DNA from 3 places in the Pseudomonas sp. PB3P13 genome. Region 2 is predicted to be linked to each of the others. Evidence: riboswitches for the same ligand, from Rfam matches in the RefSeq annotation. Region 2 holds a riboswitch; each other region holds the start of a gene.
What was found. Region 2 has a riboswitch for cobalamin ahead of cobO (cob(I)yrinic acid a,c-diamide adenosyltransferase). Riboswitches for the same ligand answer to the same signal wherever they lie in the genome.
Positions count from the first base shown of each region.

Region 1: another riboswitch for cobalamin. It lies ahead of cobW (cobalamin biosynthesis protein CobW); the one in region 2 lies ahead of cobO (cob(I)yrinic acid a,c-diamide adenosyltransferase).
Region 3: another riboswitch for cobalamin. It lies ahead of ACYZT1_RS15555 (ABC transporter substrate-binding protein); the one in region 2 lies ahead of cobO (cob(I)yrinic acid a,c-diamide adenosyltransferase).

Region 1 is NZ_CM142702.1:2,871,283-2,876,353, forward strand. It holds gene ACYZT1_RS13310 (CbtA family protein) at 1-525, opposite strand, end outside; gene ACYZT1_RS13315 (CbtB domain-containing protein) at 537-731, opposite strand; cobalamin riboswitch at 851-1,076, opposite strand; cobalamin riboswitch at 1,345-1,558, shown strand; gene cobW (cobalamin biosynthesis protein CobW) at 1,657-2,718, shown strand; gene cobN (cobaltochelatase subunit CobN) at 2,722-5,071, shown strand, end outside.
Region 2 is NZ_CM142702.1:3,684,314-3,689,384, reverse strand. It holds gene ACYZT1_RS16985 (PQQ-dependent sugar dehydrogenase) at 1-1,150, opposite strand, end outside; gene ACYZT1_RS16980 (hypothetical protein) at 1,219-1,803, opposite strand; cobalamin riboswitch at 1,959-2,173, shown strand; gene cobO (cob(I)yrinic acid a,c-diamide adenosyltransferase) at 2,254-2,865, shown strand; gene ACYZT1_RS16970 (cobyrinate a,c-diamide synthase) at 2,862-4,244, shown strand; gene bluB (5,6-dimethylbenzimidazole synthase) at 4,241-4,891, shown strand; gene cbiB (adenosylcobinamide-phosphate synthase CbiB) at 4,888-5,071, shown strand, end outside.
Region 3 is NZ_CM142702.1:3,367,889-3,372,959, forward strand. It holds gene ACYZT1_RS15535 (DUF2188 domain-containing protein) at 1-75, opposite strand, end outside; gene ACYZT1_RS15540 (amidase) at 305-2,014, shown strand; gene ACYZT1_RS15545 (GlxA family transcriptional regulator) at 2,056-3,039, opposite strand; partial or broken gene ACYZT1_RS15550 (chorismate mutase) at 3,178-3,297, shown strand; cobalamin riboswitch at 3,361-3,554, shown strand; gene ACYZT1_RS15555 (ABC transporter substrate-binding protein) at 3,674-4,690, shown strand; gene ACYZT1_RS15560 (FecCD family ABC transporter permease) at 4,687-5,071, shown strand, end outside.

The sequences.
Region 1 (5,071 bases), 810 kb from region 2:
AAGGATCGCCACGCCGAGGATTTTCATCAGCCAGTGACGGCTGAACACAATGAACGCGATGCCAACTGCCGTGGACGCAGCGGTGCCGATCCACCAGACCTGGCGCTGGGCCAGATCGGCTGCGGCCGTGCCCGGCAATTCCGGTGGCAGGCCCAGGGTCGGCGCGAGCACGAAGGTGGCATAACCGGCCAGCCCCCAGAGCAGACCCTGGGCGGTTTGGGTTGGCGCGCGCAGGGTATAAAGACCGGCGAGCATCAACGCGAAACCGACAGCGACCACCAGGTTGCCACCGGTGGTGGACAGCACGCGCTGCCAGCCGTCTTCCGGTTCCCAGGCTTGGGCGTCGTGAGTGTGTGCGGCAGCACCGGCAGTGTGTTCGTGCAATTCAACAGCAGCCGGTTCGGATTTTTCGTACGTCTCGGCCTGGGTAATCAGTGGCGAAACCCAGAAACTTTGCAGAAGAGTCAGCAACAGGGCCGCCAGCAGTCCGGAAAAACCTGCGGTTTGCGCAATACGCTTGATCATGTCAGCAGGTCTCAATGGCACGGAAAGGCAGCGCTGTGGCGGGTATCGTGGGCGGCGTTGTGCACGGCCTGGATGTGCGAGAAACCGGCGAAATACACCAGAGAGATGCCAAGGATCGATGCGCAAAGGGCAGCGGCCAGGCGTTGGGTCAGGGTTGTGGTGGTGCTTTTCCCGGCAGTGCTGCCGGTGCTGCTGATGATCGACATGGCGCATCCCTCTGGGCTGTCAGCGGGTGAATGGAGCGCATGAAAAACCCCGCGAATCAGGCACGCAGAGGCTCGAACAGCGCCCGCCCACCGCGGGTTTGTCATTCGGCGAGCGTGATGCTCACCGTGTGCTGCGGGCCGGTCTCCGGGCTCACGAGGGGTTTGGCGTCAACCGGAACCTGCAAGCATCACCTTCCCATGCCGACTATCCGGCACAGTGGATTTGACGCTTCGCTCGCTTACCGTTGCGGGGGCAGCACCGGACTGACATGGCTCTGAGTAAAGCACATGATTCACCGGTTTCCCGTTTCACCCTGTAAGGGCACCCGTAACTAGGCGTGTAGGAGAGCATGGGCGGGGGTTGGGCGTCAATTGGCATGGGTTCTCATCTTTGTGGCGAGGGGGCTTGCCCCCGTTGGGTTGCGAAGCGACCCCATCATTCTTCCAGACATACCGCGCAAGCAGGTCTGACGACGGCTTCGCCGCCGAACGGGGGCAAGCCCCCTCGCCACAGGAAAATCCTCATCACAGGCAAGCCCTTCAATACAGGCAAGTCCCCTGACCACAATCGTCGGCGACCACTCCCGAACATTGACCCGCCCCAAGACCATGCGTAGCCTTGCGTGTTCGAGGTTCTTCGGCGGCTGCCGAAGCTAAGAAGGGAACGCGGTCAATGCCGCGGCTGCCCCCGCAACTGTGAACGGTGCTGTTTGCTGCCACGCCACTGCAGGTCCTGTCCAACGGATCCGCGGGAAGGCGCAGCGAACGCTGGGCCCAACGCCCGGCACACCGTCAGCCAGGAGACCTGCCTCGATACAGATTCTCACTACAACCGGGCGGGGTGATCCGGTGGCGAACTCTTCCGCGCGCGTGCGTCGCTGCGATTGTCGTCCCGTATGCCCGCCACCTTGCGTTAGGGCATCCGATGAAAACACTGGCCAAACTTCCCGTCACCATCGTCACCGGTTTCCTCGGCTCGGGCAAAACCACCTTGCTGCGGCACATGCTCGACAACGCCCATGGCCGCCGCATTGCGGTGATCGTCAACGAGTTTGGCGAACTGGGCATTGATGGCGAAATCCTCAAGCAATGTTCCATCGGCTGCACCGAAGAAGAAGCCAACGGCCGTGTCTATGAACTGGCCAACGGCTGCCTGTGCTGCACCGTTCAGGAAGAATTCTTCCCGGTCATGCGGGAGCTGGTCGCCCGTCGCGGCGACCTTGACCACATCCTCATCGAGACCTCCGGTCTGGCCCTGCCCAAACCCTTGGTGCAAGCGTTCCAGTGGCCGGAAATCCGTAGCGCCTGCACGGTGGACGCGGTAATCACCGTGGTCGACAGCCCGGCCGTGGCCGCCGGTACTTTCGCGGCGTTCCCGGATCAAGTCGATGCCCAGCGCAAACTCGACCCTAATCTGGACCACGAATCGCCGCTGCATGAATTGTTCGCTGATCAACTGGCGAGCGCCGACCTGGTCATCCTCAACAAGGCCGACCTGATCAGCCCTCAAGACCTCGCCCGCGTGCGCCTGGAAGTTGCCGAAGAATTGCCGCCCGCCGTCAAAGTCATCGAAGCCAGCAGCGGCCGCGTGCCACTGGACGTACTGATCGGCCTCGGCGCCGGTTCTGAGGAGCACATCGACAGCCGCCACAGCCATCACGATCATCACCATGTAGGCGAAGACGATCACGATCACGACGCCTTCGACTCCATCTCGATCGAACTGCCGCAAGCCGACGAAAGCCTGCTGCTGGATGCGCTGACGCAACTGGTGGTCAAACACGGCATCCTGCGCGTGAAAGGCTTTGCGGCGATTGCGAACAAACCGATGCGCTTGCTGATTCAGGGCGTGGGCACGCGGTTCGACAAGCATTTCGACCGCCAGTGGGGCGCCGACGAAGTGCGCACCACGCGCCTGGTGCTGATCGGTCAGGAACTCGACGCCGCCTTGCTTGAAGCGCAACTGCGCGCTGCGCTCAGCGTTTAAGCCATGCACCTGCTCAGGACCCAACCCGGCGGCTTTGTCTCGGATGACAACATAGCCGACCTTGGCCAGACGCCCGCCGAACTGGTGATCCTGTGCAGCGGTGACTCCAGCCTTGCGTTGCTCGCGGAAGCGGCGCGGCAATTGCCCGATGATTACCCGAGCGTGCGCCTGGCCAATCCGATGCAGGTGCAGAATCATGCGTCAGTCGATCTGTATGTCGATCAAGTGCTGCGCCACGCCAAGGTCATTCTGATTTCCCTGCATGGCGGCATCGGTTACTGGCGCTACGGCATCGAACGACTGGTAGGGCTGGCCGCGCGCGGCGTGCAGCTGATTCTGGTGCCCGGCGATGATCGCCCGGACCCGGAGCTCAGCGACCTGAGCACCGTGAGTGGGCCAGATCGCGATCGGCTCTGGCAGTTCTTGCGTCAGGGCGGCATGACCAATGCTCTGGATTTCTTCCATTGCCTGGCGAGCAGTTGGCTTGGTCGCGATTACGCTTGGGCCGAGCCACAAACCCTGCCGCGCACCGCGATCTATCATCCGCAAAAAAGCCCGGCGAACCTGAGTGACTGGCAAGCGCAATGGCGGCCCGATCAAGCGGTGGCGGCCGTGTTGTTTTACCGCTCGCATTTGCAGGCGGCGAACACGGCGTTCATCGATATTTTTTGTCAGCGTCTGCAAACGGCCGGCCTGAACCCATTGCCAATCGCCGTCGCCAGTCTGAAAGAATCCGGCTGCCTGACAGTGGTCGAAGACTGGCTCGATGAAGTCGACGCCAGTGTCATTCTCAACACCACCGGATTTGCCCAATCCAGCCCGGAAGCACCGCACCTGCGGCCGTTTCGCCGTAATGTTCCGGTGATTCAGGCGATTTGCGCGCAGGACAATGAAGCCGGTTGGCGTGCCAGCGAACAGGGCCTCGGGCCTCGGGACCTGGCGATGCACATCGCGCTGCCGGAACTGGACGGACGAATCATCAGCCGTCCGATCAGCTTCAAGGACCTGGCGTGGCGCAGCGAGCGCAGTCAGTCGGATGTGGTGTGCTATCGAGCCCAGCCCGAGCGCATGGATTTTGTTGCAGAGCTGGCCCGGCGCTGGGTTGATCTGGCGCGCGTGCCCAACGCTGAAAAACGCATCGCGTTGATCCTCGCCAATTACCCGACCCGCGACGGGCGCATCGGCAACGGTGTTGGTCTCGATACGCCGGCGGCGGCGCTGAACATCCTGCGGGCGTTGCATCAGCAAGGTTATCCACTGCCGGCCGAATTGCCAGACAGCGGCACTGCATTGATCCGGCAATTGCTCGGCGGCGTCAGTAATGACCTCGACAGCCTTGATCAGCGTCCTTGTCATCAAAGCCTCTCACTGGACGAATACCAGCAGATGTTTGACGCCTTGCCGGCGGTCAATCGCCAAGCCGTGGTCGAACGCTGGGGGCCGCCGGGCAATGATCCGATGTGCCGGGGCGGGCGCATGATGATCGCCGGTTTGCGCCTGGGGCTGACCTTTGTCGGTATTCAGCCGGCGCGGGGTTATCAGGTGGACCCAAGTGCGGTGTATCACGACCCCGAGCTGGTGCCGCCGCACGGTTATCTGGCGTTCTATTTCTGGCTGCGCCACACCTTCGGCGCCCACGCGGTGATCCATGTCGGCAAACACGGCAACCTGGAATGGCTGCCGGGCAAGGGCGTCGGGCTTTCGCACAACTGCTGGCCGGACGCGTTGCTCGGGCCGATGCCGAACGTTTATCCGTTTATCGTCAATGACCCGGGCGAGGGCGCACAGGCCAAGCGCCGCACGCAAGCGGTGATCATCGATCACCTGATGCCGCCGCTGACCCGCGCCGAAACCTACGGTCCGTTGCGTAATCTTGAACTGTTGGCAGACGAATATTACGACGCGCAATTGCTCGACCCGCGCCGCGCCCGCGAGTTGCAGCGCGACATTTTGCAGCTGGTGCGCGACACGCACATCGACCGGGAATTGCAGCTGGACGCGCGACTCGACAGCAACGCCGATGCGGCCATCTGGCTGCCGCGTCTCGACACTTATCTGTGCGATTTGAAAGAGTCGCAAATCCGCGACGGCTTGCACATTTTCGGCGAGTCGCCGGGCGGGCGTCTGCGCATTGATACCTTGCTGGCGTTGCTGCGAATTCCCCGTGGCGACGGCCGAGGCGCACAGTCGAGTCTGCTGAGGGCACTGGCCAATGCTTTCGAGTTGGGATTTGATCCGCTGGATTGTGCGTTGGCCGAGCCGTGGTCAGGCCCGCGTTCTGAAGCCCTGTTAGCGATCAGCGATGAACCGTGGCGGACCGCCGGGGACACCCGCGAACGCTTGGAATTGTTCG
Region 2 (5,071 bases):
CGCCGAACGGCACGAATATCACTTTGTAGCCACTGTGCGGCTTGCGGTTCCACGAGCCATGCTGGCCGATGAAAGCGCCTTCCTTGAACTGCGCCGGCAGCGAATTGCCTTCAGCAAACGTCAAACCCAGCGACGCCGTGTGCGGGCCAACCGCATAGTCCGGGGCGATCGCTTTGGCCACCAGGTCCGGATTTTGCGGTGTCACACGCACATCCACATGCTGGCCGTAATAGCTGTAAGGCCAGCCGTAGAATCCGCCGTCTTTCACCGAGGTGATGTAGTCCGGAACCAGGTCGCTGCCGATTTCGTCCCGTTCGTTGACCGCCGTCCACAATGCGCCGCTTTGTGGCTCCCACGCCAGGCCATTCGGGTTACGAATGCCCGAAGCGAAAATCCGATGGTTGCCCGTGGCGCGATCGACTTCCCAAATCGCCGCACGACCTTCCTCCTGATCCATGCCGTTCTCGCCGACGTTGCTGTTGGAGCCCACGGTCACGTACAACTTGCTGCCATCCTTGCTGGCGATGACATTCTTGGTCCAGTGATGATTCAGGGTGCCGCCCGGCAAGTCGACGACTTTGATTGGCTGCGACTTGATCGCCGTTTCGCCAGCCTGGTAATGGAACCGCAGCAAGCGATCCGTGTCCGCGACGTACAAGTCCGTACCGACCAGCGTCATGCCAAAAGGTGAATTGAGGTTTTCCAAAAACACCGTGTGGGTTTCGGCAACGCCATCGTGATCGGCATCGCGCAGCAGTGAGATTCGGTTGGGACTGGGCACGCCGGCACCGGCGCGTCCCATGACTTTCTCGGTGATCCAGCCCTTGATGCCTTTGCTGTCGTCAGGCTTGGGCGGTGCATTGGTTTCGGCCACCAGCACGTCACCGTTGGGCAGCACGTAGAGCCAGCGCGGGTGATCCAGGCCTTCGGCAAACGCCGCCACTTGTGTTCCGGCTGCCGGGACGGGCTTGGCACCTGCGGGCCAGCCGATCGCTGGAGCGATGTTCACCGTCGGTATCAACGTCTTGTTCGGTTCCGGCAATTTCGGTGACGGGCCAGTGCCGTCGGACACCTGCAAGGTAGAAGTTTCACCACAGGCCGCGAGCCCTCCGGCGAGTGCGATGACGAGAGCGAGCTGGGGCTTGCGCATGCTGATCTTCCCTATGAATGCAGTGACCTGATCAATAGAGAAGCGCAAACCCGCGATGGTTCAACCGATCAGCCTCGCGCTTCCTTGAGCAACAGCGCAATGCCGGGGTGATAGTTGCCGGCCTCGTTGTGCAACTTGCGGTAGGCGTAGGGGAAATACCAGGCGACGGCGCAGGTGTGTTCTTTTTGCAAATCGTCGAGCATGTCCTGGAGTTCTTCCGGGGTGGCGCTGTGCTGGGATTTTTGCGGTGCGACGAAAAGACAGCCGAGTTTCAGGTCGCTGGCGTAGCTGATTTTCCTTGCGTCGCTGGTGATATCGGCCAGTGCCTGCGTCAGGTTCAGGCTGTTGACCTTAGGCCAGCGTTGTGACGCTTGAAGGTAGGCGCGCTCTTCGCCCGTGGCGATCAGCAAGTCGGCGCGAGCGTTGCGCTCACCTTCTTCGTGCTGTTTACGGGTGGGTGTTTGCTGCAGCGTGACCATTTCCGCCATCCACGCAGCAGCTGAAAGCACGCTGAGGTTGGCTTTTTCGTCATGCCAGTACGGCGTGTCGTTATCGCCGCGCACGGCGTTGAAACGGTCGATGCAATCGAACCAGCGTTCGAGCGCCGGGCGCAGGAATTCCAGTTTTGGATTGCTGATGATCATGCCTTGCATGTGGCTCACCCTTGTTATTGTAATGGGGTAGATGTGGCTCTTTGATATCACTGCTTGAAGTGTGGCACAAGATCGGCGACAGCAGATGGGCCGGGGGCAGTTTTTTAGCCCGTTGCCTCCCGGCTTCAATTGACGCTCCACCCCCAACCCTCTAACCTTCGCCGCTTGTTTCAGGTGCTCTGTGGCCATGGCCGACGGAGTGAAACAGGGAAACCGGTGAGTGCGCTGCACAATCCCGGCGCTGCCCCCGCAACGGTAAATGAGTGAACACTGCGTCTTGAGCCACTGTGTCGAAACCGGCATGGGAAGGCGCGCAGTCTGGCAAACGCCGCTCATGAGCCCGGAGACCGGCCTGATTCATCCAGCGGCATCACGGTGGGCGATGCCAGGCTTTTTGCCGTCTATTCTTGTGCCTGCCCGCCGTTATCCAGTCTCAACGGAGAGCTCCCCATGACCGATTCCCCTGATCGTGACGAACGTCATCTGGCGCGCATGTTGCGCAAAAAAGCCGTGATCGACGAACGCATCGCCAACTCCCCGAACGAATGCGGCTTGCTGCTGGTATTGACCGGCAATGGCAAAGGCAAAAGCAGTTCGGCGTTCGGCATGCTCGCCCGGTCGATGGGTCACGGCATGCAATGCGGCGTGGTGCAGTTCATCAAGGGGCGCAACAGCACGGGCGAAGAATTGTTCTTTCGGCGCTTCCCGGAGCAGGTGCGGTTTCATGTGATGGGCGAGGGCTTCACCTGGGAAACCCAGGACCGCCAGCGTGACATCGCCGCTGCCGAAGCCGCGTGGGAAGTCTCTCGCCAACTGCTGCGCGATCCGTCGATTGGCCTGGTGGTGCTCGATGAATTGAACATCGCGCTGAAGCACGGTTACCTCGATCTCGATCAAGTCCTCAGCGACCTGCAAGCACGGCCGCCGATGCAGCACGTGGTGGTCACCGGTCGTGGCGCCAAACCGGAGATGATTGAACTGGCCGACACCGTGACCGAAATGGGCATGATCAAGCATGCTTTCCAGGCCGGGATCAAAGCGCAGAAGGGCGTCGAGCTGTGAATCAGCCACGTCATTGCCCGGCGGTACTGATTGCCGCGCCGGCCTCCGGTCAGGGCAAGACCACCGTCACCGCCGCGCTGGCCCGATTGCACCGTCATCAGGGGCGCAAGGTTCGCGTGTTCAAATGCGGCCCGGACTTTCTCGACCCGATGATTCTCGAACGTGCCAGCGGTGCGCCGGTGTATCAACTGGACCTGTGGATGGTCGGTGAGCAGGACAGTCGTCGGCTGTTGTGGGAAGCCGCCGCCGAAGCCGACCTGATTCTGATCGAAGGGGTCATGGGGCTGTTTGACGGTACGCCGTCCAGCGCCGACCTGGCGCGGCACTTCGGTGTGCCGGTACTCGCGGTTATTGACGGTACGGCTATGGCGCAGACATTCGGTGCCCTGGCGCTGGGCCTGGCGAAATATCAGCCGGACTTGCCGTTCGCCGGCGTCCTGGCCAATCGCGTCGGCACCCTGCGCCACGCGCAGTTGCTCGAAGGCAGCCTGACCGAAGGTTTGCGCTGGTACGGCGCGTTGTCCCGGGAGACAGGGATCGAATTGCCCAGTCGCCATCTCGGTCTGGTCCAGGCCAGCGAATTGAACGATCTGGATGCGCGCCTCGATGCGGCCGCCAACGCATTGGCCAGCAGTTGCGAAGTCGCGCTGCCACCGGCGGTGAAATTCGCTGCGCCAGACGTCATCGCTGTCGAGCCCTTACTGACCGGCGTGCGGATTGCGGTTGCGCATGACGAAGCGTTTGCATTCACCTACGGCGCGAGCCTGGATGTACTCCGGGCCATGGGCGCCCAGTTGCTGTTTTTCTCGCCGATCCGCGATGCGCATCTGCCCGAAGCGGACAGCCTCTATCTGCCCGGCGGTTATCCGGAATTGCACCACCTGGCGTTGTCGCAGAACACTCCGATGCTCGAAGCGATTCGCGCCCATCATGCGGCTGAGAAACCGTTGCTGGCCGAATGTGGCGGCATGCTCTACCTGCTCGATTCGCTGACCGATGTCGAAGGCACTCGGGCTGAATTGGTCGGGTTGCTGCGCGGCGATGCGGTGATGCAGAAACGCTTGGCGGCACTCGCGCTGCAAGCGGTTGAGCTGCCGGAAGGCGTGCTGCGTGGCCACACCTATCATCACTCGCTGACCACCACCGAACTTGAGCCGATCGCTCGCGGGCGGAGCCCCAATGGCGGGCGCGGGGCGGAAGCGGTGTATCGGCAGGGGCGGATGACGGCCTCTTACGTGCACTTCTATTTCCCGTCGAATCCTTCAGCGGTTGCCGCGTTGTTCGCGCCTGACCTTGAGGCGGCTGTCGCGCGCAAGCTCGCTTCCACAGGGGAGCACGGTTCCAATGTGGGAGCTGGCTTGCCAGCGATGGGGTCATGAGCGACAACGCCTTCACCGAGGCCGAGCGCGAGGCCGTCTATAAAGCCATTGCCGAACGGCGCGACATGCGCCACTTCATCGGCGGCACCGTCGAGCCGCAACTTCTGCAACGCCTGCTCGAAGCCGCTCATCAGGCACCGAGCGTCGGCCTGATGCAGCCGTGGCGGTTTATCCGCATCAGCGATAAAGCCTTGCGCGGCAGCATCCAGCAGTTGGTTGAAGAAGAACGCATCCGCACCGCTGAAGCCCTCGGCGAGCGCAGCGACGACTTCATGAAACTCAAAGTCGAAGGCATCAACGACTGCGCCGAAGTGCTGGTCGCTGCGCTGATGGACGATCGCGAGCGACACATCTTCGGCCGTCGCACTCTGCCGGAAATGGACATGGCGTCACTGTCCTGTGCGATCCAGAACCTGTGGCTGGCGTCTCGCGCCGAAGGGCTGGGCATGGGCTGGGTGTCCCTGTTCGAGCCGCAGGCACTGGCGGATCTGCTGGGCATGCCGGCCGGCGCCAAACCGCTGGCCGTGATCTGCCTGGGCCCGGTCAAGGAATTCTATCCGGCGCCGATGCTGGCACTTGAAGGCTGGGCGCAGGCGCGTCCGCTGAGCGACATGCTGTATGAAAATTATTGGGGAGTGAGGCAATGAGTGTGGCGTTATTGAGTGTCGCCGCGGTTGCGCTGGATGCGCTGCTGGGCGAACCGAAACGCTGGCATCCGCTGGTGGCGTTCGGCCGTTTTGCCGAGCGCATCGAGCGCCGTTTCAACGGTGAAGGCCGTGGCTGGCGCAGTCACGGCGTTACGGCGTGGGTGATGGCGGTGGTGCCGC
Region 3 (5,071 bases), 320 kb from region 2:
CTTCGAGGCCCGTTCCGCGCCTGCCTTCTTCAAGGACCAACCATTGTCGGTTTTAGTGATGTGGTAGCTGTCCATTCGATCTCCTCGCGCATCGAGCGCATTACCGATGTGGTGAGCTGTTGACCGCGGCCTTCGCCATGAGTTTAAAAAGTGGTCGGGCGTTGACCCTGCCTTGGTGTTAAATAGAACGCCTCAGGCTACAGCCCACTCCCTGTCGTGTATTTCAGTGCAACGAGAACCGATATGAACACCTGTTCCAACTACAGCAATGCCCCTTCCGTCAACAAAACACAGGGGTCGACGCATGATTGAGGTTACCGAAGTTTCCATTGCCGAGCTGCGGGCGGCGCTCGAAACCGGCCGCACCACGGCGGTAGAGCTGGTCCAGGCCTATCTCGATCGGATCAATGCCTACGACGGGCCGACCACTGCCACTGCGCTGAACGCAGTCGTGGTCCAAAACCCTCAGGCGCTGGAAGAGGCGCGCGCATCCGACGCACGCAGGGCCAAGGGCGAAACACTCGGCCCGCTCGATGGTATTCCTTACACGGCCAAGGACAGCTACCTGGTGAAAGGGCTGACCGCTGCGTCGGGCAGCCCGGCCTTCGTCAAGCTGGTTGCACATCGCGACGCGTTTACCATCGAACGGCTGCGCGGCGCCGGGGCAATCTGCCTGGGCAAGACCAACATGCCGCCAATGGCTAACGGCGGCATGCAACGTGGCGTCTATGGCCGGGCGGAGAGCCCGTATAACGGTGACTACCTCACCGCGCCCTTTGCGTCGGGGTCCTCCAATGGTGCAGGCACGGCGACAGCGGCCAGTTTCGCTGCATTTGGCCTGGCCGAAGAAACCTGGTCGAGCGGTCGCGGGCCGGCGTCGAACAATGGCTTGTGCGCCTATACGCCGTCACGCGGGGTGATCTCGGTGCGCGGCAACTGGCCGTTGACGCCAACGATGGACGTGGTTGTACCGTTCGCCAGAACCATGGCCGACCTGCTGGAGGTGCTCGACGTGGTGGTGGCGGAAGACCCCGACACCCGCGGCGATTTGTGGCGCTTGCAACCCTGGGTGCCGATTCCGAGCGTCGCCTCGGTGCGCCCCGCTGCTTATCCGCAGCTGGCGGCCGATTGCGCCGCATTGGCCGGAAAACGTTTCGGCATTCCCCGGATGTACATCAACGCAGACCCCGAAGCAGGCACCGCGCAGGCCCCGGGTATCGGCGGGCCTACGGGCCAGCGCATCAACACCCGGCCTTCGGTGATCGCACTCTGGCAAGAGGCCCGACAGGCACTCGAAGCCGCCGGCGCGGAAGTAATCGACGTCGACTTCCCGCTGGTCTCCAATTGCGAAGGCGATCGTCCGGGCGCACCGACGGTGTTCACCCGGGGCCTTGTGTCCAAGGAATTTCTGCACCATGAGTTGTGGGACCTGACTGCCTGGGCCTTCGACGATTTCCTGCAAGCCAACGGTGATCCCCAGCTTAACCGCCTGGTGGACGTCGACGGCCCGCTGATTTTCCCCCACGATCCCGGCACCCTGCCCAACCGGGAAGGCGACCTGGTCGCCGGCATGGACGAATACGTGCGCATGGCCGAACGCGGCATCACGCCGTGGAATGAAATCAGCACGGTGGCGGACGGCTTGCGCGGGCTCGAGCAAACCCGTCGCATCGACCTTGAAGACTGGATGGACAAACTGGATCTGGATGCGGTGCTGTTCCCGACAGTGGCGGACGTGGCACCGGCGAACGCCGATATCGAGCCGGCGTCGGCCGACATCGCCTGGAGTAACGGTGTATGGGTCGCCAACGGCAACCTCGCCATCCGTCATCTCGGCGTGCCGACAGTGACGGTGCCAATGGGGGTGATGGCGGACATCGGCATGCCGGTCGGGCTGACATTCGCCGGGCGCGCCTACGACGACTCCAACCTGTTGCGCTTCGCCTCGGCGTTTGAATCGACAGGCACCAAACGCCTGATCCCGCCGCGCACCCCGCCGCTGTCAGACCGTTGAAAAAAATCGGGACTGGAGTCTTCAGTCCCGATTGCGCAGGGCTACTTGACCAGGCGTTTTTCCCTGGACGGTCGATAACCAAAATAGGCGCTGTAGCATTTGCTGAAGTGGCTGGGCGACACAAAGCCGCAGGCCACCAGCACGTCCACCTGGGACAGGTCCGTGTGCTGCAGCAAACGTCGCGCCTCGGTGATGCGCAGCTCCATGTAATAGCGCTGCGGCGTGGTGCCCAGTTGTTCCTTGAACAAGCGCTCCAGCTGGCGACGTGAACGGCCGGCGTACACCGCAAGTTGCTCCAGCTCCAGCGGCTCTTCAAGGTTGGCGTCCATCAGCTTCACCACTTCACGCAGCGGTGCACTGACGCACACATTTTCCGTCGGTTTGATGCGCCGATAACGCGATTCCTCAAACGCGAGAATATCCTCGATTCCTTCGACCAGCGCCTTGTCGTGCAAGCCTTTGATCCAGTCGAGCGCCATGTGGAAAGCCCCCGAAGGGCTGGATGCGGTTAACCGGTCCCGGTCGATCACATAAGGTTCGCTGGTCACGTGCGTGGATCTGGAAATTTCCGCCAGTGCCGGACGATGCTCGGGATGAATCGCACAGCGATAGCCATCGAGTACACCCGCGCTGCCGAGAAACCACGCGCCGTTCCACAGGCCCGCCAGGATCACGCCCTGTTCGGCGGCCGCACGTATCAACTGATTGAGCTCGTCGCTCGCGTTCAGTTCGGTTCGGTAGCCGCCGCAGATCACCAGCAGATCCAATGCATGGATCGCAGCCGTATCGACGCGCCCGTCGGGGCGGATCACCAGACCGAGGTCGCTGATGACCTCCCGGTCATGCAGGCCGAAGGTGCGTGATGAGAACAGCCCCGGGCGCAGCAGATTGGCCGTGACAATGGTGTCCAGCGCCTGAGTGAATGCGGGCAGCGAGAAATGCTCCAGCAGCAGGAACCCGGTCCGGGTCATGCGGCCCGGCTCGGCAGAATGTTCATTCAGATAGCGGAGGTTTTTGCCCTTCATGCCACCGCTAAATTGACGTCTTTCAATCAAGGTGCGACTCACTCGGCTACATTGACGGACCTGGCTTCAGGCACGCGGCTGAAACGCCATGCTAACCGTAGATCTCCGACAAATATATCAATCCTGGTTCATGACGCCCGCAATGACCCGGATTGTCCGCACTGGCTGGGCAAGACCCGGGCGGCGCTGATCAAGGATCAGTTGCACGGTCAGGCACTGATCCGTGCGTCCGGCGAGCTGTGCACCATCGGCCGCTGACGCCATGCCTTCGATATCGTGCCACCACCAGAAAATTCCGGACCATTGCGGCGCTTGATCGACTACCATGCCTGCTGCCGGTTCCCCAACGGGATTAATAGGGAATCCGAGGTGCCTTGCCAGGCATCAAACGGAACTGCCCCCGCAACTGTAGATGCCGAGCCTGCTCCTGAACTGCCACTGGGATGATTCCCGGGAAGGCTGGAGCCAGGCGACGACGCATCAGTCAGGAAACCTGCCGGCCAAGCAAATCACTAACCGGCGGGGTGTCCGGGAAGGACATCCTTGCGCCCGGTGTTTGAGCTACAACGGCAGCGATCAACGATGTGTTTCCAGTCCGTACCCTGCTCCCTGTACGGTCACCGGAGATTGCGTCATGCGGCTGTCGCGCCTTGCCACCCTCGTCACTGCCTTGGGATTTTCCACCCTCGCCCATGCAGCCCCGACTCAGTATCCCCTGACGGTTGAAAACTGCGGCAGCACGCTGACCTTTACCCAGGCGCCAAGCCGCGCCGTGACCATCGGCCAGGCCGGCACCGAAATGCTCTACGCCCTGGGCCTGAGTGACAAGGTGGTCGGTACGTCGCTGTGGTTCAACAATGTGTTGGCCCGATATCAACCCGTCAACGAGGGCATCGAACGTCTGGCCGATAACGAGCCGAGCTTCGAGGCAGTGATCGGCAAGCGACCGCAACTGGTTGCCGTGGAGCTGGAATGGATGGTCGGGCCACAAGGCGCGGTCGGCACCCGTGAGCAGTTTCATGAGATGAACATTGCGACCTACCTGATGCCTTCCGATTGCGAAGCCAAGGACAATCTGGTCGGCGCCGACGGCACGCGGCTCGAAGCGTTCCGGGTCGACAGCCTCTACAAAAGCATCAACCAGCTGGCTCAGGTGTTTGACGTGCAGGCGCGCGGTCAGCAACTGGTCGCCGGGCTCAAGGCCAGCTTGGCAAAGTCGGTGGCGACCGCCGCGCAGAACAAGGATTTGCGCCACACCAGCGCCCTGTTCTGGTTCTCCAGCGCCAGCCTCGACATCGACCCTTACGTCGCCGGCCACAAGGGCATTCCCGAGTTCATGCTCAACACCCTGGGTGTGCGCAACGTGGTGACGTCCGACGAAGAATGGCCGACGGTGGGCTGGGAAACCATTGCCAAGGCTAACCCGACCTTTCTGGTGATCGCGCGGATGGACCGCCGTCGCTTCCCTGCCGACGACCACCTGAAAAAACTCGAATTCCTGCGCAGCGATCCAGTGACCCGCAACATGGACGCGGTGAAAAACAACCGCATCATCATTCTCGATGCGATGGCCATGCAGGCCAGCGTGCGCCTGTTCGACGGTCTGGAAACCCTGGCGACGGCCATCCACGGCTACAACCTGGGGCAATGACCGCTATGCTGATTCGCACAGCCCTCGCGGCGCTGACCTTACTGACGGCCGTTATTGCCGGCGTGGCCATTGGTGAAACCGTCATTGAACCGGGCGTGGTGTTTCAGGTGCTCGCGAACAAACTGTGGGCCGCCGGCTACGTGCTCGACCCGATCGATGAAGGCATCGTCTGGAACTACCGCCTGACCCGCGCCCTGGTCGCCGCTGCCTGCGGCGCCGGGCTGGCAACCTGCGGGGTGATTTTGCAATCGTTGCTGCGCAACCCCTTGGCCGATCCATACCTGCTCGGTATTTCCGCCGGCGCCTCGACGGGGGCGGTGTTGGTGGCGCTGTCCGGTTTGGGTGCCGGGCTGGTTTCGCTGTCGGTTGGCGCGTTTGCCG